One region of the Ponticoccus litoralis genome, then DNA from elsewhere that is predicted to be linked to it. Evidence: riboswitches for the same ligand, from Rfam matches in the RefSeq annotation. Region 1 holds a riboswitch; each other region holds the start of a gene.
The links. A riboswitch is a leader RNA that binds a small molecule or an ion and turns the genes downstream of it on or off. The one in region 1 is predicted to bind cobalamin.

Region 1 (9,534 bases):
CGCGACAAGGCCTTCGGCCCGCGCCTTGTGCCGATCGTCGCTGACGAGGCGCGCACCTTCGGCATGGACAACCTGTTCCGGCAGGTGGGCATCTATGCGCCCAACGGCCAGAAATATGAGCCCGAAGACGCGGATTCGATGCTGTTCTACAAGGAAACAGCCGATGGCCAGCTTCTGGAGGAAGGCATCACCGAGGCGGGCGCCCTCAGCTCTTGGACCGCGGCGGCAACGGCCTATTCCACGCATGGCACCGAATTGCTGCCGATCTACATCTACTATTCGATGTTCGGCTTCCAGCGGGTTGGCGACCTGATCTGGGCGGCGGTCGATCAGCGCGCGCGTGGCTTTCTGCTGGGGGCAACCGCCGGGCGCACCACGCTGTCGGGTGAAGGGCTTCAGCACCAGGACGGTTCCAGCCACCTTGCCGCCGCCGCGATCCCCAACTGCCGCGCCTACGACCCCTGCTATGCCTATGAACTGGCGGTGATCATGGACCACGGCATGACGCGCATGCTGGACGAGAAACGCGACGAGTTCTTCTACATCACCGTCATGAATGAGAACTATGCCCAGCCCAGCATGCCGCAGGGGGTCGAAGGCGATATCATCAAGGGCATGTACCGGCTTGGGGGCCATGACCGCGATGGGCCGCGGGTGCGGCTGCTGGGCTCTGGCACGATCCTGCGCGAGGTCATTGCCGCCGCAGAGATCCTGCAGGGCTTCGGCATCGCCAGCGATCTCTACTCGGTCACCTCCTTCAGCGAGCTGGCCCGCGATGCAGCCGAAGCCGAACGGCAGGGTCGGCTTGGCAATCGGGCGGTTTCGCATGTGGAACGCATGATTGGCGGCGACGCACCGGTCATCGCGGCCAGCGACTATGTCCGCGCGGTTCCGGCCCAGATCGCCCCCTATCTCGACACCCGGATGACCATTCTCGGCACCGATGGCTTCGGTCGCTCTGCCAACCGCGCCGCGCTGCGCCGTTTCTTCGAGGTGGATCGCCAGCACGTCGCCCTGGCTGCAATCGAGGCATTGGTGCGCAGGGGCGAGATCGGGGCATCGGTGCTGGCGCAGGCCATCGGTGACCTGGGCATCGACCCGGCTCGCCGATGCGCCCTGGCGGATGTGAGGGCGGCCAGATGAACACCACGGTCGAAATCCATGTCCCGGACATAGGCGATTTCAACGATGTCCCGATCATCGAGATCCCGGTCGCCGTTGGCGATACGGTCTGCGTGGATGACACGCTTGTCGTTCTCGAGTCCGACAAGGCGACGCTGGACGTGCCCAGCCCGCGTATCGGCACAATCGCCGAGTTGAAGGTCGCCGAGGGCGACCGGGTCAGCAAGGGCAGCCTTGTCCTGTTGATGGAAATTGCCGCCGCGCCAGAGCCCGCGCCCCCGGTGGCGCCGCAAGCGGCGGAAACAGCACGCGCCGCGCCGGACAGTGGCCCTGCGGAACCCGGCGCGGTGTCGCATCCGGCACTCCTGCCCCCGTCGGTCCCGGTGCCGATGCCGGTGTCGGCACTCCCGGCGCCGGGCACAGACAAGGGCGGCAAGCCCTCACATGCCTCGCCGTCCGTCCGCAAGCTGGCGCGAACACTGGGTGTGGCCATCGACGAGGTGCCCGCCACGGGGCGGAAGAACCGCATCACCCGCGACGATGTCGAGGCCTTCGTCAAGACACGCCTGACCACACCGCCATCCAAGGCCGGACAGGGGACCGCCCTGCCGGATCTGCCCGACTGGCCAAATCCGGATTTCGCCGTGTTCGGCCCGATCGAACGCATGCCCCTGCCCCGCATCGCGCGGATTTCCGGGCCAAGCCTGACCCGCAACGCGATGCTGATCCCGCATGTCTGCAACTTCGACAAGGCCGACGTCAGCGATCTTGAGGACTTCCGCAAACGGCTCAACACCGAAGCCGGCCCAGAGGATGCGCGGATCACCATGCTGGCCTTTGCGGTCAAGGCCACGGTCTGTGCATTGAAGGCCCATCCGCGCTTCAACGCGTCGCTCGACGGCGACGACATCGTGCTCAAGCACTATTGGAACATCGGCGTCGCGGCGGACACCCCCGATGGTCTTGTCGTGCCGGTCATCAAGGAAGCCGACCGAAAGGGCCTGCGCGAGATTGCCGCGGAAATGGCCTCTCTTGCTGCCAGCGCGCGGCAGGGCAGGCTGAAACGCGACGACATGCAGGGGGCGACCTTCACGATTTCCTCGCTGGGCGGGGTCGGTGGCACGGGATTCACGCCCATCATCAACGCGCCGGAAGTGGCCATCCTGGGGATGACCCGCGCCGAAACCCAGCCGGTCTGGAACGGCTCTGCCTTCCAGCCGCGTTTGATCCAGCCATTGAGCCTAAGCTGGGATCACCGGGTCGTGGACGGGGTCGCGGCAGCGCGTTTCCTGCGCCACGTCTCCGAGGTCATGGGCGACCTTCGCAGACTGTCCGTGTGATCGCTGACCGGGCGGGTGCGGCGCCAGCCCGGCTTGGCGCCGCCCCTGCCCCGCCAAGCGGCAGGCCCGGGGCGGATCGGCGCAGGCGGCGCCAATCCGGGCCACGGGTCCGCACGATCATCAGGCGGCGCCGTTCAATGGAACAGGCGCAAATCGGCCCTGCCCCGCGCCATCTGTCGACGCCGGGATGCGGCTAGGGTGCGGGCCAGCGGTCATCGTGGATCACGCTGTCAAGCGCCAGCCTCTTGCGCCAGCCCCGGGCTTCAAGCTCTGGCTTCGGATAAAGCGCGTCGACGTATCCCGCGCAGAGATAGGCCACGATTTCAACGTGGTCCGGGATGCCAAGCAGGCCGCGAAGGTCGTCTGGTCGAAAGATCGAGACCCAGCCGATGCCCACCCCTTCCGCGCGGGCGGCCAGCCAGAGGTTCTGAACGGCACAGACCGTCGAATAGAGATCCATGTCGGCATTGTGGGTTCGGCCCAGAACCACCTTTCCGCCCCGGGTCCGGTCGCAGGTCACGCAGATATTCAGCGGAGCGGTCAGGATGCCTTCCAGCTTCAGCGACCGGTACAGGGCCTTGCGGTCGCCGTCGAACATCTCTTGCGCCTCGGCATTGGCGCGCAGGAAGGCCGCGTGGACATCGGCGCGAAGGTCCGGGTCACGGATCAGAAGGAAATCCCAGTGGCTGCATGAAGCCGACCGAGGGCGCCGCATGCGCCGCTGCAAGAATGCGCCGGAGGGCTGCCGGGTCGATGGGGTCGGGGCGGAACTCGTTCCGCACGTCGCGGCGCGCGTCGATGATATCGTAGAGCGCCTGACGTTCCCGGTCGTCGAAGTGGCGGGCGGGCTGCGGAACCACGGGTTCGGCGGATAGTTCGGGGGGCATCTTGGACCTCGCACAGTTCAAAGCGCCGCGGGCTCCACCCCGAAACGCAATGACATCAGGCCGGTCTTCTGGCTCCGGATCCTCTCGCCATGGCGCCTTCCCGGGCCTTGCCGCCCAGTGGCCGTTGCCTGACGATCCCCGTTACAGCGGCGGGCCCGCGCCGGACTTGCACCGGCTTCCCGATTCTCCCCCAAAGAGGGCACCTGATGCCGCCCTTATCCCGCGGGCACATGCGGCTCGCAAACAGAATTTCACCCTCGAAAGCCCTGTGGCCCGCCCGGCGGCGGCCTTGCAGACTTCGGGCGCGGCCTGAGCCCGGCCAATGGTATCGCGCTGGCCCTCGCAGATGCGCCACCGCGATAAAGACCCGTGGCCCGGGGGGCACTCCCCCCCGGGCCACGGGATTTTCGATCATGCCGCTGCCCTCTTCCACCGTCGCAAGGCAGGGCCGCCAGGGCGCTGCGGGGCGCGCCGGGTGCCGCGCGCAGGGACCCTGCCAGACAGCCGGGCTGCGGCAAGGGCACGATCCGCCCCAAGCGCCTTCTGCCGGGGAAAGATCGCACCATCGGCGGTCAACCGTGGTTTCGGGCCATCGCTATCCTCCCAGAAGCCGTGGCAGCCAGAGGGTCAGCGCCGGAAAGGCCAGCAACAGCCCCACGCGCAGCAGTTCTACCGCGAAGAAAGGCGCCACACCCTTGAAGGTCTCGATCATCGGCGTGTCCTTGGCCAGCGCCGAGATGATGAAGACGTTCATCCCCACGGGCGGCGTGATCAGCCCCAACTCGACCACGATCAGGGCAAGGATCCCGAACCAGACTTTCAGCTCCTCGGTGCTCATGCCAAAGCCCGATCCCTCTGCCCCCTGGTAGAGGCCGCCGTTGATCTCCAGCAGCATCGGCCAGAAGAAGGGAATGACCAGCAGGATCATCGACAGGCTGTCCATCAGACAGCCCAGCAGGATCAGCGCGAGCAAGAGCAAGATCAAGACCATCATCGGCGCCATGCCGCTTTCGGCGATCCAGGTGGCTGCCTGCTGCGGCAGGCCGATGCGCGACATGAAGATCTTCATCAGCTCCGCGCCCAGCAGGATCAGGTAGATCATGCCGGATGTGCGCGCGGTCGCCTTGAGCGCCGCGACGGTCGCTCCGAGGCCCAGTCGTCCCTTGGCCGCGCCGTAGAGCCACACGAGGAACACGCCGACCGCAGCCGCCGGGGTGGGATTGAAAAAGCCCGCGTAGATACCGCCCAGCACCAGCCCGAAGATCACCATCACCGGCAGCAGGCCCAGCGTGGCGCGCAGGAATTCGGAGCGGGTCGAGGCGCCGCCCGGCGGGCCCGCCTCGGGGCGGATGGTGACGTAAAGGGCGATGGTCAGGATAAAGAGGATCACCGCCAGAATGCCCGGCAGCAGGGCCGCCGCGAACATGGTGACGATGTTCGCCTCTACGATGACCGCGTAGACGATAAGCACGACCGAGGGCGGGATCAGGATGCCCAGCACGCCGCCCGCCGCCAGCGATCCGGTCGCCAGGGCGCCGGAATAGTTGTAGCGCTTCAGTTCGGGCAGCGCGACCTTCCCCATGGTCGAGGCGGTGGCCAGCGACGATCCGCAGACCGACCCGAACCCGGCGCAGCCGGCGATGGCGGCCATTGCGGTGCCGCCGCGCATCCAGCCCAGCCAGGCGTTCGCGCCCCGGAACAGCGCCTGGCTCAGGCCCGCGCCGGTCGCCAGTTCTCCCATCAGGATGAACATCGGCACGACCGACAGGTCGTAGATCGAGAACTGGCCGTAGCCCAGCGTCTTGAGCTGGCTCAACAGCAGGGCGGGACCGTTCAGCAGCGCGATACCGGCGCCGCCGACGAGGATCATGGAATAGGCAATGGGAATGCGGATGGCGATCAGGACGATCAGGATCACCAGCGCCAGGATGCCCAGCGTGATCGGATCGGTCATGCGCGCACCTCCCTGCCGGCTTCGACCAGCGTGACCAGCGCGGTCGCCACCAGCAGCGCCAGCGAGACCAGGATGGGCATGAAGCCCCACCAGATCGGCACCTGCAGGATGGCGGTGACATAGCCGTAGGTCTTCTGATCGATCATGCCCAGCGACATCCGCCAGACCAGCAGCGCCGCGAAGCCGAAGGCCAGAAGCGAGGCCAGCGCCCGCAAGGCGGCCAGCACCCGGGTCGGTGCGCGGGCGGTGAAGATGTCGGCCGTGACGTTGGCGTCGGTCAGCTGGCAATAGGGCAGGAAGGCGAAAACGGCGATCGCGATCCCGATTTCGGTCAGCTCGAAATCACCGGAAAAAGGCCGGCCGACGATGCCGCCCAGGACCGTGAAGACATTGATTGCCACGACCGCCAGCAGCACGAGGCCGCCCAGCAACGCCCAGATCGTGGCCAGACGCGCGACCGCAGCGGAAAATCCGCTGCGGCCCACGGTTTCGGATCTGAACATCAGTTCCCCGCGCCTTCGGTATTCTGTTCGATCAGGTCACGCGCGGTCTGGACCAGGGCTTCGCCGTCGACGCCCTTGCCCGACATGTCGTCGACCCAGCGCTGCACCACCGGCTCGAGCGCCTGCTGGAACGCGGCGGTTTCTTCCTCGGTCAGGGTCACATGGGTGTTGCCCGCCTCGGTCGCCACCCCGATCCCGTGCTCGTCGATGGCGCGCCAGATCCGGCCCACCTCGTACCGCCCATTCGCGGTTCGACGCATCGCGGAATGCCTTCTGCACGTCCTCGGGCAGGCTGTTCCAGCGGTTCTGGTTCATCGACACCTGGAAGGTCGTGGTGCCGAAGCGGGTCTTGTCGTGGCCCTCGATCTGGTAGTCCGTCTGGTCCTGGATCTTGAGCGCGGGAATGATCTCCCACGGGATGAAGGCGCCGTCGACGACCTTCTTGGACAGCGACTGCGGCAGGTCCGGCACCGGCATGGACACCGGCGAGGCGCCAAGCGCCTCGATCACCCAGTGCGCCGGTGCGCGTGGGAATGCGCAACTTCAGGCCGGCCATGTCCTCGGGGTTGCGCACCTCCTTGTCGACCGTATGGATCGCCTGCCCCGCGTGGACGTGCAGGAACATCGGTTCGACACCGCGGTATTCCTCGGAGAGATGTTCCTCATACATGTCGAACAGCGCGAGGTTCGTGGCCACCGGGTCGTTCTTGTACACGTTCGGCAGCTCGACCACCTCGGTGCGCGGGAAAAGCCCCGGCGTATATCCGTTGACGGTCCAGACCAGGTCGACCACGCCGTCGCGCACCTGGTTGATCAGTTCGGGCGGACGCCCACCCAGCGTCATCGAGGGGTAGATCTCGATCTTGACCTTGCCGCCCGAGTTCTCCTCGACCGCGCGGGCCCAGTGGTTCGAGCATCTTCGTCTGCGCCGGAGCCTTGGCGCCCAGGAAATGGTGCAGCTTGAAGACGTGCTCCTGCGCAAAGGCCGGTGCCGTGCCCAGGCCCATCGCTGCCGTGGCCAGAACGGCCAGTCCCAGTTTCTTAATCATCGGTCGATCCTTCCTTGGTTGCCGATCAGATTGGATAGTGCAGATCGCCGTCCTGCAGGGTGATCCAGCGCAGCTCGGTGAATTCCTGCACACCCCAGACGCCGCCGAAGCGGCCATAGCCCGAGGATTTGACCCCGCCGAACGGCATCTGCGCCTCGTCGTGGACCGTCGGGCCGTTGACGTGGCAGATGCCGCTTTCGATGCGCTTGGCGACCGCCAGCGCGGCCATCGTGTCGCGCCCGAAGACGGCGGCGGACAGGCCGAATTCGCTTTCATTGGCGATGCGCACCGCCTCATCGACCGAGCCTGCCCGGATGATGGCGACCACCGGGCCGAAGGTTTCCTCGGTATAGATGCGCATGTCGCCGGTGACATGGTCCAGCGCTGCCGCGTTCAGCATGGTGCCGCGCCCGCCGCCCGCGATCAGTGTGGCGCCCTTGTCCAGCGCGTCGGTGACGAGGTTCTCGATCCGCTCCGCGGCGGCCATGTTCACCAGAGAGCCCAGGGGCGTGTCGCCCTGGCGCGGATCGCCGGTACCGTGAGGCTTTCGACCTTGGCGCGGAAGGCTTCGACGAAGCGGTCCCCCGCGTCACCGACGGTGATGATCCGTTCGGTCGACATGCAGATCTGACCCTCGTTCATGTAGGCGCCGAAACCGGCGGCCGCCACGGCGGCGTCGATATCGGCGTCCTCCAGCACGATCAGCGGCGCCTTGCCGCCCAGCTCCGAGGAGAGCGGGCTTCAGGTTCCGCCCGGCCAGCTCGCCGATCACCCGGCCCACGCGGGTGGAGCCGGTGAAGTTCACCCGCCGGATCGCCGGATGTTCGATCAGCGCCGCGACGATATCCGCCGCGTCGTCGGGATCGTTGGAAATGGCGTTGAGAACGCCGGCGGGCAGACCGGCCTCGGCCACCGCCTCGATGATCAGCGCGTGCACGCGGGGGCAAAGTTCCGAGGTCTTCATGACCACGGTGTTGCCGCAGGCAAGCGGCGTCGCGATGGACCGCACGCCGAGGATGACAGGCGCGTTCCAGCGGCGCCATCGCCAGCACGACACCCGCCGGCTGACGGACCGCCATGGCGGTGGAGCCCGGGCGGTTCGAGGGGATCACCTCGCCCTTGATCTGGGTCGTCAGCGACGCGGCCTCGACCAGCATGTCGGCGGCCAGCATGCAGTTGAACCGGGCCCAGGCCTCGGTGGCGCCGATCTCGTCCTTCATCGCCTGCACGATCTCATCGGCGCGCGCGGTCAGGTTCTGCGCCGCAGCCAGCAGTTTCTTGCGGCGTTCGCCCGGGCTTGTCACCGACCACGTGGCAAAGGCGGCGGCGGCGGCGTCGACCGCCCGGGCCGCATCCGTCAGCGAAGCGGCTGCGGCCTCGGTCACCACCTCGCCTGTCACCGGGTTCGCGCGGGTAAAGCTGCGCCCGCCCTCGGCGGGAACATATGCGCCGTCAATGTAGAGATTGAGCTTTTCCATCGGATTCTCCTGTCAGCGGGCCTCGGCCAGCGCGCCACCCAGGAAGGCGCGGATGACGGCGGGATCGGACTTGATCTGTTGGGCAGGGCCGGAGCCGGATATCCGACCGACCTCCACGAGATAGGCGAAATCGGCCAGTTCCAGCGTGGCGCGGGCGTTCTGTTCGACGATGAGGATCGTGAGCCCGGTGGCCCGAATGCGCGACAGCGCGGCAAAGACCTCTTTCGTGACGATGGGGGCAAGGCCCAGCGAGGGCTCGTCCAGCAGCAGCAGGTCGGGGTTCGACATCAGCGCGCGACCGATGGCGACCATCTGCTGCTCTCCCCCGGACATGGTGCCCGCGATCTGGTTGCGGCGCTCGGCCAGTTTGGGAAAGAGCGTCAGCACCTCGGCCAAGCGGTCCGGGGCGGTGGCCCGGGCGCGCGCCGGGATCGCGCCAAGCGCCAGGTTCTCTGCAACCGAAAGCGCGGGAAAGATGCCCCGCCCCTCGGGCACCAGCGCGATGCCCTCGTCGACAAGCCGGTGCGCGGGCAGCGACAGCACAGAGCGGCCACGGTAGAGTATGTCACCCGACCTTGGCCGCACCCGCCCGCCGATGGCGCCCAGCAGGGAGGACTTGCCCGCCCCGTTCGCGCCGAGGATGGCGACCATGCGACCCTGTTCGACCGTCAGCGAGGCGCCGTCCAGCGCGACGTGCTTGCCGTAGGCGATGGTCAGATCCCTGACCTCAAGCATCGACCTCTCCTCCCAGGTAGGCGGCGATCACCGCGGGATCGGACAGCGCGGTTTCGGTTGCCTCGTCCGCGATCAGCCTGCCGGAGTTCATCACCACCACGCGCGGGCACAGCGCCCGGACCGCATCGATGATGTGCTCGACCATCAGGATGGTCAGCCCGCCCTCGTGCAGGCGGCGGATCAGGGCGACGCCCTCGGCCAGTTCGGTCGGGTTGAGACCGGCCAGCCATTCGTCCAGCAACAGGATCTCGGGCTCGGCCGCCAGCGCGCGGGCCAGTTCCAGCCGCTTCTGGTCGATGTAGGTCAGATCGCCTGCCACCGCACCGGCCCGCCCGGCGAGGCCCACCGTCTGCAAGGCCTCTTCCGCGACGCGGCGGGCCTCGGCGCCCCAGTGGGCCCTGCGGCCGAAGACCGCGGTGATCATCACGTTTTCCATCAGGCTGAGCGACGGCAGGGTCCGCACCAG
Region 2 (9,534 bases), 180 kb from region 1:
AGAGGCGGTCGCGGGCGTCAGCTTCGTGCAGGAGAACGGGCCCGAGAAGATCGAGGTCAAGACCGACCTCTTCGCCCGGCTCGATGCGGCCACCCCGCCCGGGGCCATCATCGCCTCCTCGACCTCCGCCATCGTCGCCTCGCGCTTCACCGAGGGGCTTGAACACCGGCACCGCTGCCTTGTCGGGCACCCGGTCAACCCGCCGCATCTTGTCCCGGTGGTCGAGCTTTGCCCCGCGCCATGGACCGCGACAGAGACCATGGACCGCGCCGAAGCGCTCTACCGCGATATCGGGCAGGTGCCGGTGCGCATGACCCGCGAGCGCGACGGCTTTGTCCTGAACCGCCTGCAGGGCGCCCTTCTGGGCGAGGCGCTGCGGCTTCTGGGCGAGGGCGTCGTCAGCGTCGAGGGGCTGGACGCCACCATCAAGGACGGGCTGGGCCTGCGGTGGGCGCTGATGGGGCCGATCGAGACCATCGACCTGAACGCCCCCGGCGGCATCATCGACTACGCCACCCGCTACGGCGGCTTCTACGCGCGTCTGGCAGAGGAACCGGCGGGACCGGAGGTCTTTTCCGTCGAGAACGCCGAGAAGATCGCCGCGACTTGGACGCAGGACCGCAGCCCCGAGACCATCCGCGCCCGGCAGGACAGGCGCGACGCGCGGCTGGCCGCCCTGCGTCGCCACCTTGCATCCGAACAATCCTGAAGGAGCCCCAGACCATGGCGAAACCCCGCAAGGTCATCATCACCTGCGCCGTGACCGGCGCGATCCACACGCCCTCGATGTCGGAATACCTGCCCGTCACGGCTTCGGAAATCGCCGAAGCCGCCATCGGCGCGGCAGAGGCGGGCGCGGCCATCGTGCACCTGCACGCCCGCAACCCCGAGGACGGCAGCCCCGACCAGTCGCCCGAGGCCTTCGCGCCCTTCCTCGGCGTGATCAAGCAGGCCTCGGACTGCGTGGTGAACATCACCACCGGCGGCGCGCCCACCATGAGCATCGAGGAACGCGTCCGCCCGGCGGAAACGCACCGCCCCGAGGTCGCCTCGCTCAACATGGGGTCGATGAACTTCGGCCTCTTCCCGATGCTCAAGCGCTTTCCGAACCCCAAACACCAGTGGGAACGCGACTACCTCGGCAACAAGAACATCATCTTCAACAACAGCTTCGGCCAAATCGAGTACATCCTGACGACGCTCGGGCCGCTCGGCACCCGGTTCGAGTTCGAATGCTACGACACGGCGCATCTCTATAACCTCAAGCACTTCCTCGACGCCGGACTGGTCAAGGCGCCGCTCTTCATCCAGACGGTCTTTGGCCTGATGGGCGGCATTGGCGCGCATCCCGACGACGTCATGCACATGAAGCGCACGGCGGACCGGCTGTTCGGCGACCAGTACCAGTGGTCGGTTCTGGGCGCGGGCAAGAACCAGCTGCCCATCGCGGCGATGGCGGCGGCCATGGGCGGCAATATCCGCGTCGGGCTGGAGGATTCGCTCTGGGCCGGACCGGGGCAACTGGCGCGCAGCAACGCCGAGCAGGTGACGAAGGCCCGCCAGATCATCGAGGGGCTGGGGCTGGAACTAGCAACCCCGGACGAGGCGCGCGAGATCCTGCACCTGAAGGGGGCGGATCAGGTCGGCTTCTGACCGGCCCTGACGGACGGGGGCGCGGCGCACTCGATCCGGTTCACCGGAGGCCGGGGCGCTGCTTTCGCCCGTCGACCTTACCCCCGGATACGGGCTGTTGATCGCCGGGTTGCGCGGCACCGTCGGCGTCGCGTCCGGGCAGGCACGGCAAGCGACGGTCGCGGTGCCGGATCCATCCGGTGACCGTCCTCTGTCGCCGGACCCCGAAGCGCCCGGGCATCGCCAACGCGCTTCTACGGTCCGGCCCCCCGCGCCGGAAGACGAACCTGCGGGCACGGGCATCGCGAACGAAGGCGGCACAGGCGCCCGCCTTCCAGTTCGCATCAGGGGGCAGGTCGCCGACCCAAGGCATGTCCGGCAGCGGAGCCTCCGGCGCATCCCCCGGGCGGGCAAGGCGCGGTCTGGCCTGGGGGCTGACAGGGGAAACACCCCGCTGGACGGCAAGCGCCGTATTGGCCGCCATTGGCAATTCCACTCGACTTTTGCCCGGAATTCTGCAATTCAGAAGGCGATGGTGACCGGCCTGAAAGGGCCGGTTTAAAAGGGAATGCGGTGAGGGCCTTGACCCAACTCCGCAACTGCCCCCGCAACTGTGAGCGGCGAGCGACCCCGAAGAACACCACTGAACCGAAGCGGTTCGGGAAGGTTCGGGAAAGCGGCGACCCGCAAGTCAGGAGACCTGCCATCTCCGGTGCGTGCTGTTGCGCACCGCAGTCACCTTAACCCGGGCGGGGCGCTCTGGGACTGGAGAGACGACATATGGACCTGACGGCCCTGTGGACATCGCCGCCTCCGTTCATGCCCCCTCCCCTGCGCGGAGGGCGCAATGACACTGGAACGCACGATCCTTCAACTCGACACCGGAGCGATGCCAGCCGACGAGGCGCGGCAAATGGGGCAGCTTGGCTATATGCAATGGATCGCGGGCTTGCCGGGCAATGCGGATTATCTGCAGGCCGCGCGGGACGCCTTTGACAAGGCCGCTCCGTTCATGGCCCACTCGCCGACCGTGGCGGAATTCTGCAGGCTTCTGACACGCTCGCTGGAAGCGCCGCTGACGCCATTGCCCCTTGCGATGCCAAAGCGGCAGAGGCGCGGCGGCGCGCAGGCCCGACGGTCCTACCGCCTGCCGCATTGAACCCTCACGCAGGGGCCGCCGCCGCAGGAAAGCCCTAGCCCTGAAGGCCTCCTCTGCCTGAGCGAACAGGGGGCGCCTTGCGGAAGCATTTGCCAAGGACGACCGACCGGCCCTCGCTTGTCAAGCGCGCGCCGTGACCCGCGACCCGTGAACCGGCGGCACCCCGCTTGGCGCCCCGGGCGGTCGGTTCACGCCGGTGGACCATGTCCGGGCCGCTGAAGGCCCATCCCGGCACGGGCGGACAAGCAGGCCGCGCCGCACGGTCCCGGCCCCGCGCAACAGCCGCGCATCTGCTCGCCGCCGACCTTGACATCGAGGTCCCGGCCAACCTCGGCGGGCCCGGCCCTGTCGGCCACCAGAGCAGCAATCCCGGCGCCCGGGCCAATCCGGGGACCAGCCACTTTGCACCCCGGCGGGCCGAAAGGTCAAAGACCGATATCCCGCGCCCCGACCAGAGCCCGCACGACCCGGGGGATCCGCGCCGACATCCGCAACACCCGCCGTGCTTGGGAAAGGCCGCGAAACCGGCCCGACGGTCGCTCTGCACCCATGCCTCAATGCCCCGACACGGGACTATCGAAATAATCGATAGCGGTAAAAAAACGTTTCGTTTCCCTCACTAGACGGCCCGTGACACTTAACCGTCAAGGCAAACGGAGTGCAGTTCCCATGACCCACGCAAAGACCAAGACACGTCTGGCAGCTGATATCGGCGGCACCTTCACCGATGTGGTGCTGGAAACGCCCAAGGGCATGTTCACGGCCAAGGTGCCGACCGATCTGGAGCAGCCCGAACGTGGCATCATGGCGGGTGTGACCATCGTCCGCGAGCAGTCGGGGCTGGCCCCCAGCGATATCGATATCTTCGTCCATGGCACCACCCGGCCACAAATGCGCTGATCGAGCGCAAGGGCGCCGAGGACCGCGCTGATCACGACCGAGGGCTTCCGCGACAGCCTCGAAATCGCATATGAATCCCGCTACGATCAGTTCGATCTGCAGCTGGAAAAGCCGGCGCCGCTGATGCCGCGCGATCTGCGCTTCACGGTGACCGAGCGGATGGATGTGCGCGGCAATGTCCTGCTGCCGCTCGACCGCGCCCGCGTCACCGAACTGGCCGCCGAACTGAACCGCCTGGGCATCGAGGCGGTCGCCGTGGGCCTGCTGCATTCCTATGCCAATCCGGCCCACGAGCAGGCCGTGCGCGCTCTGCTGATCGACGCCGGCTGCACGGCAGAGATCACGCTGTCGTCGGACGTCTGCCCCGAGGTGCGCGAATACGAGCGCTTCATGACCACGGTCTGCAATTCCTACGTGCAGCCGATCATGGCCCGCTACCTGCGGGCGCTGGAAAAGACGCTGGCCGACAACGGCTTTGTCTGCCCGCTGTTCCTGATGACCTCGGGCGGGGGCATGACCACGCTGGAGGCTGCCATCCGCTATCCGATCCGCCTTGTCGAATCCGGCCCCAGCGGCGGCGCGGTGCTTGCCAGCCGCATTGCCGCCAGCCTGGAAGAAGACCGGGTTGTGTCCTTCGACATGGGAGGCACCACCGCGAAGATCTGCCTGATCGACGACTACCTTCCCCAGACCGCACGCAACTTCGAGATCGCGCGCGCGGCCCGGTTCCAGAAGGGCAGCGGCATGCCGGTGCGGATCCCGGTGGTCGAGATGATCGAGATTGGGGCCGGTGGCGGGTCCATCGCCGATGTTGACACCATGCGCCGTCTGGCGATCGGGCCGGAGAGCGCCGGCTCGGTGCCCGGGGCTGCCTGCTATGGCAAGGGCGGCGTCAAGCCGACCGTGACGGATGCCAATGTGGTGCTGGGCCGGATCGACCCTGAAACCTTCGCCGAAGGGCGGATGCATCTGGATGTCGACGCCGCCGGGACCGCCATCAAGGGCGATGTCGGCGACCCGCTGGATGTCAGCACCTCCGAAGCGGCGCTCGGCATAACCGAGATGGTCGAAGAGAACATGGCGAATGCCGCGCGCATCCATTCGGTCGAACATGGTGCGGACCTGTCGCGCTACACCATGATCGCCTTTGGCGGCGGCGGCCCCCTGCATGCGGTCCGCATGGCCGAAAAGCTGGGCGTGGGGCGCGTCATCGTGCCGGCCAACTGCAGCGTCGGCTCTGCCGTCGGCTTCCTGCGCGCCCCCATCGCCTACGAGGTGGTGCGCAGCCGCTACATGACGCTGGACCAGTTCGACCTGAACGGCGCGAACGCGGTTCTGGACGAGATTTCCTCCGAGGCCCGCGGCATCGTCCGCAGCGGCGAGCCCGAAGCCGACCTGGTCGAGACCCGCACCGCCTATATGCGCTACGTCGGTCAGGGCCACGAAATCCAGGTGCCGGTGCCGGCGGGCACGCTGACCGAAAAGGACGTTGCGCAGATCAGGGCCGATTACGAGGCCGGCTATACGCGACTGTTCAGCCGTACCATCCCGGAACGCGACATCGAGATCCTGTCCTGGTCCATCGTCGTCTCGACCGCGCAGGAGCCGGCTCGAACCGCGACAGGCCGACGGGACCGCCTTCGACGCCGCCGCGATCGGCGACCGCTCGGTCTTCCTTCCTGCGGACCACGACTACCGGGACGTGCCGATCTACTGGCGCCCCGACCTGGCTGCCGGCGCAAGCTTCCAGGGCCCGGCCCTGGTCGCCGAACCGCAGACCACGACCTTCGTCACCGCCGCCTTCACAGGCCGGATCGACAGCAAATCCAACCTCGTGCTTGAAAAGGTTTGAACATGGCCCGCGAACTGAACGAAATCGAACGCCAGATCCTGTGGAACCGGCTGATCGCCATCGTCGAAGAGCAGGCACAGACGCTCATGCGGACCGCCTTCAACCCCATCGTGCGGGAATCGGGCGACCTTTCCGCCGGGATATTCGACATCCGGGGCCGGATGATCGCGCAGGCGGTTACCGGCACCCCCGGCCATGTAAACACGATGGCGGAATCGGTCAGTTTCTTCCTCGAGGAATTCCCGCTGGAAGACATGCACCCCGACGACATCTATCTGACCAACGACCCTTGGAAGGCAGCCGGCCACCTCAACGACTTCATGCTGGTGCGTCCCTGCTTCCACGAGGGCAAACTGATCGGGTTCACCTCCTGCACCAGCCACCTTGCCGATCTCGGCGGCCCGGGCTTCGGCCCTGACGGCACCGACGTGCTGGACGAAGGCCTGTTCGTGCCGATCTTCAAGCTGGTCGATGCCGGGCGGCTGGACACCAATTTCATCCGCATCCTGAAAGCCAACAGCCGGGTGCCGATCGAGGTCGAAGGCGACCTTTACGCGCTGATGGCCTGCGTTGAATGCGGCAGCCGTCGCCTGTCGGAATGCATGGGCGATGTCGGCATCACCACGCTGGAAGATATCTCGGACTACATCGTCGACACCTCGCGCCAGCGCACCAACGACCTGATCCGCGCCCTGCCGGAGGGTGTCTATCACAACACCATGCGCGTCGACGGCTACGACAAGCCGCTGGATCTCGAAGCCACGATGACCATCCGCAGCGGCGAGATCACCGTCGATTTCACCGGCACGTCGGGTCTTTCGAGCAAGGGCATCAACTGCCCGCTGAACTATGCCAGCGCCTATTCCTGCTTCGCGCTGAAATGCGCCATCGCGCCGGACATCCCCAACAACGCCGGCTCGCTGGAGCCGCTGAAGATCACCGCGCCGGAAAACACCATCGTCAATGCGCAGTACCCGGTGCCGGTCGCCATGCGCCACGTCGTCGGCCAGTTGCTGCCCGATGTGGTGTTCGGCTGTCTGCACAAGGCCCGCCCGGGTCTGGCCCCCGCCGAAGGCGCCTGCTGCCTGTGGGACCTGCCGCTACGCGGCGGCTACGCGGTCAGTGCAACGCCCGGCAAGACCCGCTTTGCGACCGAACTGGTCCACAACGGCGGCACCGGCGCGCGTCCGACCAAGGACGGCCTGTCGGCCACGGCCTTCCCAAGCGGCGTGATGGGGTCGCTGGTCGAGATCACCGAAAGCGTGTCGCCGCTGATCATCTGGAAACGCGAATACCGCCAGGACTCGAGCGGGCCAGGGCGCTATCGCGGCGGCCTGGGCCAGGTGCTGGAACTGTCCAGCAGCGAGGAGGCGCCGATTTCCCTGTTCGCCGCGCTTGACCGCATCAACCATCCGGCGCGCGGCCGGGAGGGCGGAATGAACGGCGCGCCCGGCGTGCTGACCCTGTCGGACGGAACACGGCTCAACCCGAAGGGCGAACAGGTCATTCCGGGCGATCAGCGCCTGGTCATGCTGACCCCCGGCGGCGCCGGGTATGGCAACCCCGTCGACCGCGACCCTGAACACGTGGTGCGCGACGTGCTGACCGGACTGGTCAGCCAGGAAAGCGCCGAAGCCGATTACGGCCTGCGTGTCGCGGCCGATGGCAGCTATGCGCTCTGCGGTCCTCGCGCGGAAGACGGGGTGATGGCATGACGCGGCTTCCCCACCCCGACACCCTGGCCGCGACCGCCCTGGGCTGGATCGACCGCGAGACAGATGCGATGGCCGCGCCCCTGCGGCCCTCGACATCCTTCCTGCGCGACCCCGCGCACCTGGATCGCGCCGGTCGCATGTTCACGCGCGACGACAACCCCAGCTATCAGCAGACCGAAGCCGTGATCAACGCGCTGGAAGGCGGCGCGGGCTGCTTGCTGTTTTCCTCCGGCATGGCGGCGATCACCGCGGTGTTCCAGCGGCTCGCCCCGGGCGATCACGTCATTCTGCCGGTCCGGGTCTATTCTGGCCTGCGCGACTGGCTGAACCTGCACGGCAGGCGCTGGGGTCTAGAGGTCAGCTATCTGCAGGACTACACCCCCGCCGCGATCGAGGCGGCGATCATCCCCGGCAAGACCCGGATCGTCTGGATGGAAACACCCAGCAATCCGACCTGGGTGGTCACCGACATCGCCGCGATTTCGAAGGTCGCTCACGAGGCCGGTGCCCTCGTCGGCATCGACAATACCGTCTCGACCCCGATCCTGACCCAGCCAATCCGCCATGGCGCCGATATCGTCGTCCATTCCGGCAGCAAGTACCTGAACGGCCATGGCGACCTGATCGCCGGTGCCGCGGTTGTGGCGCCGGGGCGCGAGGATCTGCTGTCGGACCTGCAGGTGCAGCGCAACCACTATGGCGCCATCCTGGGCAGCTTCGAGGCCTGGCTCTTGCTGCGCGGCATGCGGACGTTGGCCCTGCGCGTGCGGGCCCAGTCTGCCGCGGCAATGAAGCTGGCCGCGTTCCTCGAAGGCCATGCCGCGGTGGCCGAGGTGCTCTATCCCGGCCTGCCCTCGCATCCCGGGCACGACATCGCCCGGCGGCAGATGGCTGGCGGGTTCGGGGGCATGTTGTCGTTCCGCGTCGCCGGTGGCGAGGCGGCGGCCAAGGCCGTGGCTTCCCGGGTCGGTGTCATCCGGCAAGCGATCTCTTTCGGCAGCACCGAAACCGTGATCGAACACCGCGCCGGCATGGAAGGCCCCGACAGCCCCACACCGCGCGATCTGTTGCGCATTTCGGTCGGGCTGGAAAACATCGACGAGCTGATCGGCGATCTTGGCCAGGCGCTCGAAGCGGCGACCATCCAGAAGGAGACTGGCGCATGACCCGGCAACCCGCCGCCATCGACTTTGCCCCGCGCTCTCTCCGTGTCGGCCTGATCGTTCCGTCCTCGAACACCAATTTCGAACCGGACTGCGCCATGCTGGCGCCCGAGGGCCTGACCCTGCACGCCGTGCGCAGCGGAGGCTACGACGTGAACGCGATCCCGGATTCGGCGCTCATGCGTCGGTTCGCACGCGAAGCGCTGGACCAATGCGTCACGCTATTGACCGACGCGCGCGTGGATATGGTCATCTACGGGTGCACCTCGGCCACCCTGTCGGAAGGACCGGCTTTCGACCGCAAGTTCTGTGAGGAGTTGCAGGAAAAGTCGGGAGTCCCGGCGATCACAGCCGCCGGGGCGCTTGTCGAGGCCATTCGCAGCGTCGGGGCGCGGCGGGTGGCCTTCACCTCGCCCTACGTGGCGGCGCTCAGCGCAGAATCCGTGGCCTTCATCCGCGAAAGCGGGATCGAGGTGGTCCGCAAAGTGGCCTTCGAAGAGGAACTCACCAGCCTGGGCCAGAATGCGCTGACCCCCCAGGACGCCTATGACATGGCGCTGCGTGCCGATCACCCCGATGCCGAGGCCATCGTGATTTCCTGCACCGATTATCGGGCGCTGGAAGCCGCGCCGGCGATCGAGGCGGCACTGAACAAGCCGGTCGTCACCAGCAACCAGGCGCAGATGTTTGCCTGCCTGACCCGCCTGGGCCTGCCGACCACGGACATCACCCGAGGAGGGCGTCTCTTCACGCGCCGGGGACTGGTGACATGAGCCGCGCGGAACGGATTCTGAGCGAACTGGGCCTGACCCTGCCGCCGCCCCCCAGCCGGCGGCGGATTACCTGCCCTGGACGGTGACCGGGGATCTGGTGCACATCGCGGGCCAGACGCCCCGGATCGAGCACGGGCCCTGCAATTCACCGGCCAGATCGGCGGCACCCTGACCTTGGATCAGGGTCGGCAGGCAGCGCAGATCTGTGCGCTGCGGCTGCTCAGCGCGCTACAGGCAGCGGTCGGCGATCTGGATGGCGTCCTGCGCATCGCCAAGCTGACGGTCTACGTCAACGGCGCACCCGGTTTCACCGATCATTCCGCCGTCGCGGACGGGGCAT
Region 3 (9,534 bases), on a different contig from region 1:
TGGCCGCGATGATTATCCCCGGGACCGCGTCTGTACAAGGAAATAAACACTAGTGATCTTTTTGTTGACACAAGTGAACATTTCCCGAAAAGTGCCGCCATTCAGCAAGAAGGCACAGCCATGTCCAGCGATCCGCTTCTTCAGCCCTACCAGCTCAAGCACCTGACCCTGCGCAACCGGATCATGACCACCAGCCATGAACCGGCCTACCCCGAGGACGGCATGCCCAAGGAGCGTTATGCCGCCTATCACGCCGAACGGGCGAAGGCGGGCGTGGCGCTGGCGATGACGGCGGGGTCTGCGGCGGTGTCCAAGGACAGCCCGCCGGTCTTCAACAATATCCTCGCCTATCGCGACGAGGTGGTGCCGTGGATCCGCCAGCTGACCGATGCCTGCCACGACCACGGCTGCGCGGTGATGATCCAGCTGACGCATCTTGGCCGCCGCACGGCGTGGAACAAGGGGGCCTGGCTGCCCTCGGTGTCGTCCTCCAAGCACCGCGAACCGGCCCACCGGGCCTTTCCCAAGCGGGCCGAGGACTGGGACATCGAGCGCATCATCACCGATTTCGCCGATGCGACCGAGCGCATGAAGGCAGGCGGCATGGACGGGATCGAGTTGCAGGTCTACGGCCACCTGCTGGACCAGTTCTGGTCGCCGCTGACCAATGACCTCGATGGCCCCTACGGCGGCCAGACGCTGGACACGCGGATGCAATTGCTGATGGATGTGCTGGGTGGCATCCGCAAGCGGGTGGGCGACGACTTCATCGTGGGGCTGCGCTACACGGCGGACGAGGCCGAGGCGGGCGGCATCACCGAAGAGGACGGCATCGAGATTTCCGGGCGGCTTGCCGCCTCGGGCATGGTCGATTTCCTCAACGTGGTGCGGGGCCGGATCCACAGCGACCCGGCGATGACCGACCTGATCCCGATCCAGGGCATGAAGAACGCCCCGCATCTGGATTTCGCCGGTCGGGTCAAGCAGGCCACCGGCATGCCCACCTTCCACGCCGCCAAGATCCCCGATGTGGCGACGGCGCGCCATGCGGTTGCGGCGGGGCTTCTGGACATGGTGGGCATGACCCGCGCCCACATGGCCGACCCGCATATCGTCAAGAAGATCGTGGAGGGGCGCGAGGACGATATCCGCCCCTGCGTCGGCGCCACCTACTGCCTCGACCGGATCTATCAGGCGGGCGATGCCTTGTGCATCCACAACGCCGCCACGGGCCGCGAACTGACCATGCCGCATACCATCGAACCGGCGTCGACCCGCAAGCGGGTGGTGATCGTCGGCGCCGGTCCCGCCGGGCTCGAGGCGGCGCGCGTCGCCGCCGAGCGCGGCCATGCCGTGACGGTGCTGGAGGCGCAGCCCGACCCGGGCGGACAGGTGCGCCTGACCGCGCTGAACCCGCGCCGCCGCGAGATGATCAGCATCATCGACTGGCGCATGGCGCAATGCGCGGCGCGCGACGTGGAATTCCGCTTCAACACATGGGCCGAGGCCGAAGACGTCACTGCCCTGAACCCCGACGTGGTGATCGTGGCCACCGGCGGCCTGCCCAACACCGAACTTTTCGAAAGCGGCAAGGAGCAGGATCTGGTCGTCACCGCCTGGGACATCATCGCGGGCGACGTGAAGCCCGGCCAGAACATCCTGATCTACGACGAAAGCGGCGATCATCCCGGTGTCATGGCCGCCGAGGTTGCCGCCAATGCGGGCAGCACGGTCGAGATCATGACCCCCGACCGGACCTTCGCGCCCGACATCATGGCGATGAACCTCGTGCCCTACATGCGCGCGTTGCAGGACAAGGACGTGACCTTCACCGTGACCCGCCGCCTCAAGGACGTGACCCGCGACGGCAACCGGCTGAAGGCCGTGATCGGCACCGATTACAGCGCCCTGAAGACCGAAAAGACCTACGATCAGGTGGTGGTGAACTACGGCACCCTGCCGATGGACGAGCTGTATTTCGAGCTGAAGCCGCTGTCCTCGAACGGCGGCGCGGTGGATTACGACGCGCTGATCGACGGCCAGCCGCAGGAGCTGACGCGCAACCCGGACGGGGGTTTCGCGCTCTACCGCATCGGTGACGCGGTGAGCGCCCGCAACACCCACGCGGCGATCTACGATGCGCTGAGGCTGATGAAGGACATCTGACCGCCGCGCATCCCGGGCCCTTCACCGCATCCCGGCATGGGGCCGGGGGCGCGGCGGGCGGCGGGACTGCCTCCAGCGTCCAGCCGCCGCCGGACGGGGCGACGCAAGCGCAGCGCCGCCGGACGGGAAGACGCGCAGGGGAGGCAACGCAGGGGCAGGGCCGTCGGGAGAGATGACGGGCGGACGGGGCTGTCGGCAGAGACAACGCTCCGGCATGGCCATCGGATCGTTTGGGCAGCGCCGCCGGGAGAGCCGACCCGGGAGCAAGGTCGCCGGATCGCGCGGCACGGTCGCTGCGCGCCTTGGTGCGAAACGATCCAAGGGGGCGACGACCCGCTTGGCCTTGCCCGGCCCGCGAAACGCCGCACTAGGAACGGTGGGAGCCTAGAACTCCACCCCCTTCTGCGCCTTGATCCCGTCGCGGAAGGGGTGCTTGACCAGCGTCATCTCGGTCACCAGGTCGGCGGCTTCGATCAGCTCGGGCTTGGCGTTGCGGCCGGTCAGGCAGACATGGGTCATCTCGGGCTTCTGGTGCAGCAGGAAATCGACCACCTCGTCGATGTCGAGGTAATCGTAGCGCAGCGCGATGTTGATCTCGTCCAGCAGCACGAAGCGGATCTCGGGGTCGAGGATCTGTTCCTTCGCGATCTTCCACCCGGCCTGAGCGGCGGCGATGTCGCGGGCCTTGTCCTGGGTTTCCCAAGTAAAGCCCTCGCCCGAGACGAAGAACCGACATTCCTCGGCAAAGCGTTCGCGGATCATCTCGGCCTCGCCGGTGATCCAGTTGCCCTTGATGAACTGCACCACCGCGCAGGGCATGCCATGGGCGATGCAGCGCATCACCATGCCGAATCCCGAGGAGGACTTGCCCTTGCCCGGCCCGGTGTGGACCATGATCAGCCCCTTCTCGCCGGTCTTGCCTGCCATCATCCGATCGCGCGCCGCCTTGATCTTCTTCATCTTCTCGGCGTGGCGGGCCTGCTCTTCGGGGGTGACCGTGTCGGACATGGCGCTTCTCCTTGACAACTCGGGGCGAATGGGCGCATCTCGCACCCTGCTGGTGCCTGTGTAAACAGGTGAAAAGGGAATGTGCAGCCCCGTGCGGGGTCAGGCGCAGCCGCCCCCGCGACCGTGAACCGGAAAGGGCCCCATCGCCACTGGCATCGCGCCGGGAAGGTCGGGGACCGCTGGGCCGCAAGGCCCGAGATCCGCAAGCCGGGAGACCTGCCAGCGAGAAGAGCTTTTGAGACCGGACGGGGTGTGCCGGTGTCGGGATTGGTCCCTGTCGAAGGGCCGCGCCCGTCATCCCCCCGGACAGGAGAGACGATGACCGCGCCCACTGCCCCGACCGAACTGCTTGTCTGCGTGAAATGCCGCAAGGGCATGGACGTCCCCGCCGACGACCGCCGCCCCGGACAGCGTCTGTACGACGAGATCACCGCGCGGGACGCGCCCGAAGGCGTGCGCGTCACCGCCGTCGAGTGCCTGCAGAACTGCGATCTCGGCTGCACCGTCGCGCTGCGGGGCGGCGACCGCTGGACCTATGTGTTCGGCAATGTCGACGAGGCGTCGCATTCCGACATGCTGCTGGAAGGCGCGTCGCTTTATCACCAGACGGCGGACGGGCTGATCCCGTGGCGCCAGCGTCCCGAGCACTTCAAGCGCAACTGCATCGCGCGCATCCCACCCCTGACCCCGCAAACGCAGGAGCCTGCCGAATGACCGATCTTTCGAAACTGCCCGTCACCGTGATCACGGGCTTCCTCGGCTCCGGCAAGACGACGCTGGTCCGCCACCTGATGCAGAACCCGGGCGGCAAGCGCCTCGCGGTCGTCGTCAACGAATTCGGCGATGTCGGCGTGGATGGCGAGATCCTGAAGGGCTGCGCCATCCCCGACTGCCCCGCCGAGAACATCATGGAACTGGCCAACGGCTGCATCTGCTGCACCGTGGCCGACGATTTCATCCCCACCATCGAGGCGCTGATGGCGCTGGAGCCGCGCCCCGATCACATCCTGATCGAGACCTCGGGCCTCGCCCTGCCCAAGCCGCTGCTGAAGGCCTTCGACTGGCCCGATATCCGCTCGAAGATCACCGTCGACGGCGTGATCGCGCTGGCCGATGCCGAGGCCGTGGCCTCGGGCCGCTTCGCCCCCGACGTGGCGCGGGTGGACGCGCAGCGGCTGGCCGACGACAGCCTCGATCACGAAACACCGCTGTCGGAGGTCTTCGAGGACCAGATCAGCTGCGCCGACATCATCCTGCTGACCAAGCCCGACCTTGCCGGTCCCGAGGGTGTGGCCGGGGCCAAGGCGATCATCGCCGCCGAGGCGCCGCGCGTGCTGCCGGTGGTCGAGGTTGCCGAGGGTGTGGTCGACCCGCGCGTCATCCTCGGGCTGGAGGCCGCCGCCGAGGACGACATGGACGCGCGCCCCTCGCATCATGACGGCCACGACGACCACGAGCATGACGATTTCGAGTCGATCGTGGTGGAGCTGCCGGAACTCGACAGCCCCGAGCAGCTGGTCACCGCCATCGAGCGGCTGGCGAACGAGCTGAACATCCTGCGGGTCAAGGGCTATGCCAGCGTCAAGGGCAAGCCGATGCGCCTTCTGGTACAGGCGGTGGGCGCGCGGGTGCGCCACCAGTACGACCGCCCGTGGAAGCCCGGTGAGGCGCGGGTCTCGAAGGTGGTGGTCATCGCCGAACATGACGACGTGAAGCCCGAGGCGATCCGCGCGATCCTTGGCGCGGCGCCGGTCGCCGCCTGATGTAGGGCGGGCCTTGGGCCCGCCGCACGCCCATGCATGTCATCTTTCGCGAAAGCCACGGGCTGGACGAGGCCGACACCCCTCGGGACCTTGCGCAGGACCCGGGCGATCTGGTGGTGCTGTCCTTCTCGGACTCGGACCTTGGGGCCTTTGCGGCGGGCTGGCATCGCGGCGGCGGCGCGAAGCGGATGCCCGCGCTGCGGCTGGCGAACCTTGCGGCGCTGAAGCACCCGCTGTCGGTCGACACCTATGTCGAGCAGACCTTGGCGGGGGCGAAGGGTGTGCTGATCCGGCTGATCGGCGGCGTGCCCTACTGGGCCTATGGGTTGCAACAGGTCGAGGCGCTGTGCCGCGAGAAGGGCATCGCGCTGGCGGTGCTGCCCGCCGACGGGCGGGTGGATGCGCGGCTGGACGCGGTCTCGACCCTGCCGGTCTCCACGCTGCGCCGGTTGCAGCATCTCTGCGACAGCGGCGGCGCGGTGGCGGCGCAGGCGGCGCTGGCGCAGATGGCGCTGGCCTCGGGGCTTTATGCCGGACCGGTGCGAGGCGCCAAGGGCCTGCCGCAGGTCGGCGCATGGACGCCCGAGGAGGGCGTCTGCTGTCCGGCGGTGGCCTTCGGGGCGATTGCCGGAGGGGCTGTCTGCCCCCCGCTCGGACAGGCCGAGCCCCCCGACGGTATTTTGACCAAGAAGAAACCCGGGGCGGTGGTGGTCTTCTACCGGTCTTACCTCGGTGGCGGCGGACCTGGAGCCGGTCGAGGCGGTGATGGAGGGCCTGCGGGCGCGGGGCTTCGAGGTGGCGGCGCTCTTCGTGCCCTCGCTGAAGGCGCCGGAGGCCACGGGCTGGCTGCGGCGGCAGGTGGCGGCGCTGGCGCCGGAGGTGATCGTGAACCTGACCGCCTTTTCCGGGCGTTCGGGCGGCGGGGCCTCGCCGCTGGACGCTGGCGGCGTGCCGGTGTTCCAGTGCGGCGCTGGCGACCTCGGACCGCGAGGCCCGGGACGCGGCGGAGCGCGGCTTGTCCCCGGCGGATCTGGCCATGCACGTGGTGCTGCCCGAGGTGGACGGGCGGATCTTCGGCGGCGTCCTGTCCTTCAAGGAAGCGGGCGAGCGCGACCCGGACCTGCAGTTCTCGCGTGTTGTGCACAGGGTGCATGCGGGCCGTGTCGCGGCCTTCTGTGACCGGGTGGCGGGGTGGCGGCGGCTGGCCGCTGTCCCGGCCGACGCGCGGCGGGTGGCGCTGGTTCTGTCGACCTACCCGGGGCGCGACTGGCAGATGGCCCATGCGGTGGGTCTGGATGCCGTGGCCTCGGCCCGGGCAATGCTGGAGGATCTGCGGGCCGCGGGCCATGCGGTCGAAACCGGGCTGGACGAGGCAACATTGGCCGCGGCCCGGCTGGTCTGGCCCTGGGCGGATTACGCGGCGGCGCTGGACACGCTGCCCGAGACGCTGCGCGCGGATCTGCAGGCCGCATGGGGCGCGCCCGAGGCCGATACCGCCGCGACGCCCGAGGGGATCACCCTGCCGGTGCTGCGGCTGGGCACTGCGCTGGTCGCGCTGCAGCCCGAGCGCGGCGAGGCCGCGAGCCGGGACGACGATTACCACGACCTGTCGCGCGTGCCGCGCCACGGCTACGTCGCCTTCTACCTCTGGCTTCAGCGGCATGCGGATGCGCTGGTGCATATCGGCGCACATGGCACGCTGGAGTGGCTGCCGGGCAAATCCGTCGCCCTGTCCGACACCTGCTGGCCCGAGGCGCTGACCGGCGCCCTGCCGGTACTGTACCCCTTCATCGTCAACGATCCCGGCGAGGCCGCGCAGGCCAAGCGCCGCATCGGCGCGGTGACGCTGGGCCATGTGCCGCCGCCGCTGAAGACCTCGGGCACGCCGGACCGGCTGGCGCGTCTGGAAAGCCTGCTCGACGAGTTCTCCAACGCCGACGGGCTGGACCCGCGGCGGCGCGACCGGCTGCAGCAGGACATCCGAGACGAGGCGCAGGCGCTGGGGGTCGAGGGGGATCTGGGGCTCGACGCCGCCACCTCTCTGGCCGAGGCGATCACGCGGATCGACCGCTTTGTCTGCGACGTGAAGGACAGCGTCTTCGGCGACGGGCTGCATGTCTGGGGGCGGATGTCCGAGGGGCAGGGCGCCTTCGATGCCGGTGCTTCTGCCGAGGCCGAGAGGCGCGCGCTGCCGGATGCGCTGCAGGGTCGCCGGATCGAGCCGGGGCCGGCGGGGTCGCCCTATCGCGGGCGGTCCGACGTGCTGCCCACGGGCCGGAACCTCTTTGCCGTCGATCCGCGCGCCGTGCCGACGCGCAGCGCCTATGCGCAGGGTGTGCGGCTGGGCGAGGAACTGGTGCGCCGCCACCTGCAGGACGAGGGCGACTGGCCCCGGTCCCTTGTGGTCGATCTATGGGGGTCGGCGACGATGCGCACCGCCGGAGAGGACTTCGCCATGGCGCTGCACCTGATGGGCGTGCGCCCGGTCTGGGACAAGGGCGCCGAGCGGGTTTCGGGCCTTGAAGTGCTGCCCATCGCCGAGCTGGACCGGCCCCGGGTGGACGTGACGCTGCGGGTCTCGGGGCTGTTCCGCGACGTCTTTCCGGGGCTCTCCGCGCTTTTCGGGCAGGCGGTCCGGGTGCTGTCCGAGCGTGACGAGGCGGCAGACTGGAACCCCTATGTGGCGCAGCAGGGCGCGCGCGTCTTCGGCCCGGCGCCGGGGCAATATGGCGTGTCCATGGGCGCGCAGCTCGACAGCTATACCGCAGAGGCGCGGCAGGCGGCGGGCGAGGCCCGGCTTGCGGCCTCGTCCTGGGCGCTGGACGGCGCGGACCCGGTGCGCGATCCCGAAGGCCTGCGGGCGCGAGTGCGTGGGGCCGAGGCCTTTGTCCATGCGCAGGACCTGCCCGAGACCGACCTTCTGCTGTCCGAGGACTACGCCAGCCACGAGGCGGGCTTTGCCGCCGCGCAGATGGTGACCGGCGGCAGCGCGCGGCTTTGGCATCTGGACAATACCGACCCGACGCGGCCCCGCGCGCGCGCCCTGTCCGAGGAAATCGCCCGCGTCGTGCAGGCCCGGGCGGCGCATCCGGGCTGGCTGGCGGGCATGCGCCGTCACGGCTTTCGCGGCGCCGCCGAGATCGCCGCGACGCTGGAGAACATGGCCGCTTTCGCTCAGCTTGCGGGGGTGGTGCCCGCGCATCTCTTTGACCTTTATTACGAGGCGACGCTGGGCGACGACGACCTGAGCGCCTTCATGGCAGAGGCCAATCCCGAGGCGCTGCAGGCGATGAAGGATCGCTTTGCCGCCCTGCACGCGGCGGGCCTGTGGCAGACCCGGCGCAACGCCATCCGCGCGGCGCTGGAGGCGGCGGAATGAGCGCGCGTCGATATAGCCGGTCTTGTCGCGAAGCGCGCGGTACGAACCCGGTGACGCCATGAGCGCGCCCGAGATCAAGGGCTGGTGCCCCGGCGCGTGGCGGCCCATGCGCTCGGGCGACGGGCTGGTGGTGCGGGTGCGGCCCTGGCTGGGGCAGATCGACCGGGCGCAGGCGCTGGGTCTGGCGGATCTTGCAGAGCGCCACGGGTCGGGCGTGATTGACGTCACCAGCCGGGCGAACCTGCAACTGCGCGGCATCGACGAGGCGGCGCATCCGGCGGTGATCGAGGGCCTGTCGACGCTGGCTCTGCTGGACGAGACGCCCGAGGCCGAGGCGCATCGCAATATCGTGCTGGACCCCTTCCGCAGCGATCCGGCGCAGGCGGGGCTGGCCATGGCCCTGTCCGAGGCGCTGCAGGGCGCGGAGTTCGCCGCGCTGCCCGGCAAGTTCGGCTTCGTCATAGATGCCGGGGCGGGGCGGCTGGCCGATGTCAGCGGCGACATCCGGATCGAACGCGCGGCCGAGGGGCTGATCCTGCGCGCCGACGGCTGTGCGACGGGGCGCGCCGTGGCCGACATGGACGCGGCGCTTGGCACGGCGCTGGCGCTGACGCGGTGGTTTATCGCCTCGGGCGGCATCGGCGCGGACGGGCGCGGGCGCATGGCGCGGCATGTCGCGGCGCACCCCTTGCCCGCCGATCTGGCCGGAGCGGTTGCCCCGGTTCAGGCGCCTTCCGCGCCGCACCCGGGTGCGCTGCATGAGGGCCTGTGCATCGCCGCCGCCTTCGGGCAGTTCTCGACCGACAGCCTGCGTGCACTGGCCGGGGCGCTGGACGCAGGCCAGCCGATCCGCGTGACACCCTTCCGCATGCTCTTCGTCCCCGGGCTGGCGCAGGCCCCGGCGCACCCCGACCTGATCACCGACCCCGCCGATCCGCTTTTGCGGGTCACCGCCTGCCCCGGGGCGCCCTTCTGCCCGCAGGCCAGCGTCGAAACCCGCCCGCTCGCCCGGCGCCTGGCCGCCGTCACCCCGCTGCCGCTGCATGTCTCTGGCTGTGCCAAGGGCTGCGCCTTGCCCGGCCCCGCGCCGCTGACCCTGACGGGCCGCGACGGTGCATTCGATCTTGTTCGGGGCGGCGCCCCGTGGGATGACCCTGCGCACCGTGGCCTTGACACTGACACCCTCGACCTCCGGACCCTCTGAATGCCCTACGAATA

Region 2: it holds a riboswitch for cobalamin, as region 1 does, so the genes downstream of both, ABFB10_RS22455 (hypothetical protein) here and bluB (5,6-dimethylbenzimidazole synthase) in region 1, are expected to answer to the same signal.
Region 3: it holds a riboswitch for cobalamin, as region 1 does, so the genes downstream of both, ABFB10_RS06915 (DUF1636 family protein) here and bluB (5,6-dimethylbenzimidazole synthase) in region 1, are expected to answer to the same signal.

The regions. Positions count from the first base shown of each region.
Region 1 is NZ_JBDNCH010000004.1:201,331-210,864, forward strand. Features, by position in the region: gene mdeB (alpha-ketoglutarate dehydrogenase) at 1-1,143, shown strand, start outside; gene ABFB10_RS21615 (2-oxo acid dehydrogenase subunit E2) at 1,140-2,462, shown strand; partial or broken gene bluB (5,6-dimethylbenzimidazole synthase) at 2,656-3,349, opposite strand; cobalamin riboswitch at 3,391-3,571, opposite strand; gene ABFB10_RS21625 (TRAP transporter large permease) at 3,945-5,303, opposite strand; gene ABFB10_RS21630 (TRAP transporter small permease) at 5,300-5,806, opposite strand; gene ABFB10_RS21635 (hypothetical protein) at 5,806-5,967, opposite strand; partial or broken gene ABFB10_RS21640 (C4-dicarboxylate ABC transporter substrate-binding protein) at 6,116-6,283, opposite strand; partial or broken gene ABFB10_RS21645 (type 2 periplasmic-binding domain-containing protein) at 6,393-6,788, opposite strand; gene ABFB10_RS24385 (aldehyde dehydrogenase family protein) at 6,881-7,342, opposite strand; gene ABFB10_RS24390 (aldehyde dehydrogenase family protein) at 7,345-7,554, opposite strand; partial or broken gene ABFB10_RS24395 (aldehyde dehydrogenase family protein) at 7,634-7,912, opposite strand; partial or broken gene ABFB10_RS24400 (aldehyde dehydrogenase family protein) at 7,950-8,333, opposite strand; gene ABFB10_RS21655 (ABC transporter ATP-binding protein) at 8,346-9,068, opposite strand; gene ABFB10_RS21660 (ABC transporter permease subunit) at 9,061-9,534, opposite strand, start outside.
Region 2 is NZ_JBDNCH010000004.1:380,134-389,667, forward strand. Features, by position in the region: gene ABFB10_RS22445 (3-hydroxyacyl-CoA dehydrogenase NAD-binding domain-containing protein) at 1-709, shown strand, start outside; gene kce (3,5-dioxohexanoate:acetyl-CoA acetone transferase) at 724-1,653, shown strand; cobalamin riboswitch at 2,149-2,354, shown strand; gene ABFB10_RS22455 (hypothetical protein) at 2,480-2,791, shown strand; partial or broken gene ABFB10_RS22460 (hydantoinase/oxoprolinase family protein) at 3,545-4,903, shown strand; gene ABFB10_RS22465 (hypothetical protein) at 5,181-5,543, shown strand; gene ABFB10_RS22470 (hydantoinase B/oxoprolinase family protein) at 5,546-7,258, shown strand; gene ABFB10_RS22475 (trans-sulfuration enzyme family protein) at 7,255-8,424, shown strand; gene ABFB10_RS22480 (maleate cis-trans isomerase family protein) at 8,421-9,194, shown strand; gene ABFB10_RS22485 (RidA family protein) at 9,369-9,534, shown strand, end outside.
Region 3 is NZ_JBDNCH010000002.1:1,190,677-1,200,210, reverse strand. Features, by position in the region: gene ABFB10_RS06930 (TetR/AcrR family transcriptional regulator) at 1-1, opposite strand, end outside; gene ABFB10_RS06925 (FAD-dependent oxidoreductase) at 121-2,166, shown strand; gene cobO (cob(I)yrinic acid a,c-diamide adenosyltransferase) at 2,551-3,174, opposite strand; cobalamin riboswitch at 3,208-3,412, shown strand; gene ABFB10_RS06915 (DUF1636 family protein) at 3,493-3,888, shown strand; gene cobW (cobalamin biosynthesis protein CobW) at 3,885-4,937, shown strand; partial or broken gene cobN (cobaltochelatase subunit CobN) at 4,970-8,316, shown strand; gene cobG (precorrin-3B synthase) at 8,375-9,520, shown strand; gene ABFB10_RS06895 (precorrin-8X methylmutase) at 9,521-9,534, shown strand, end outside.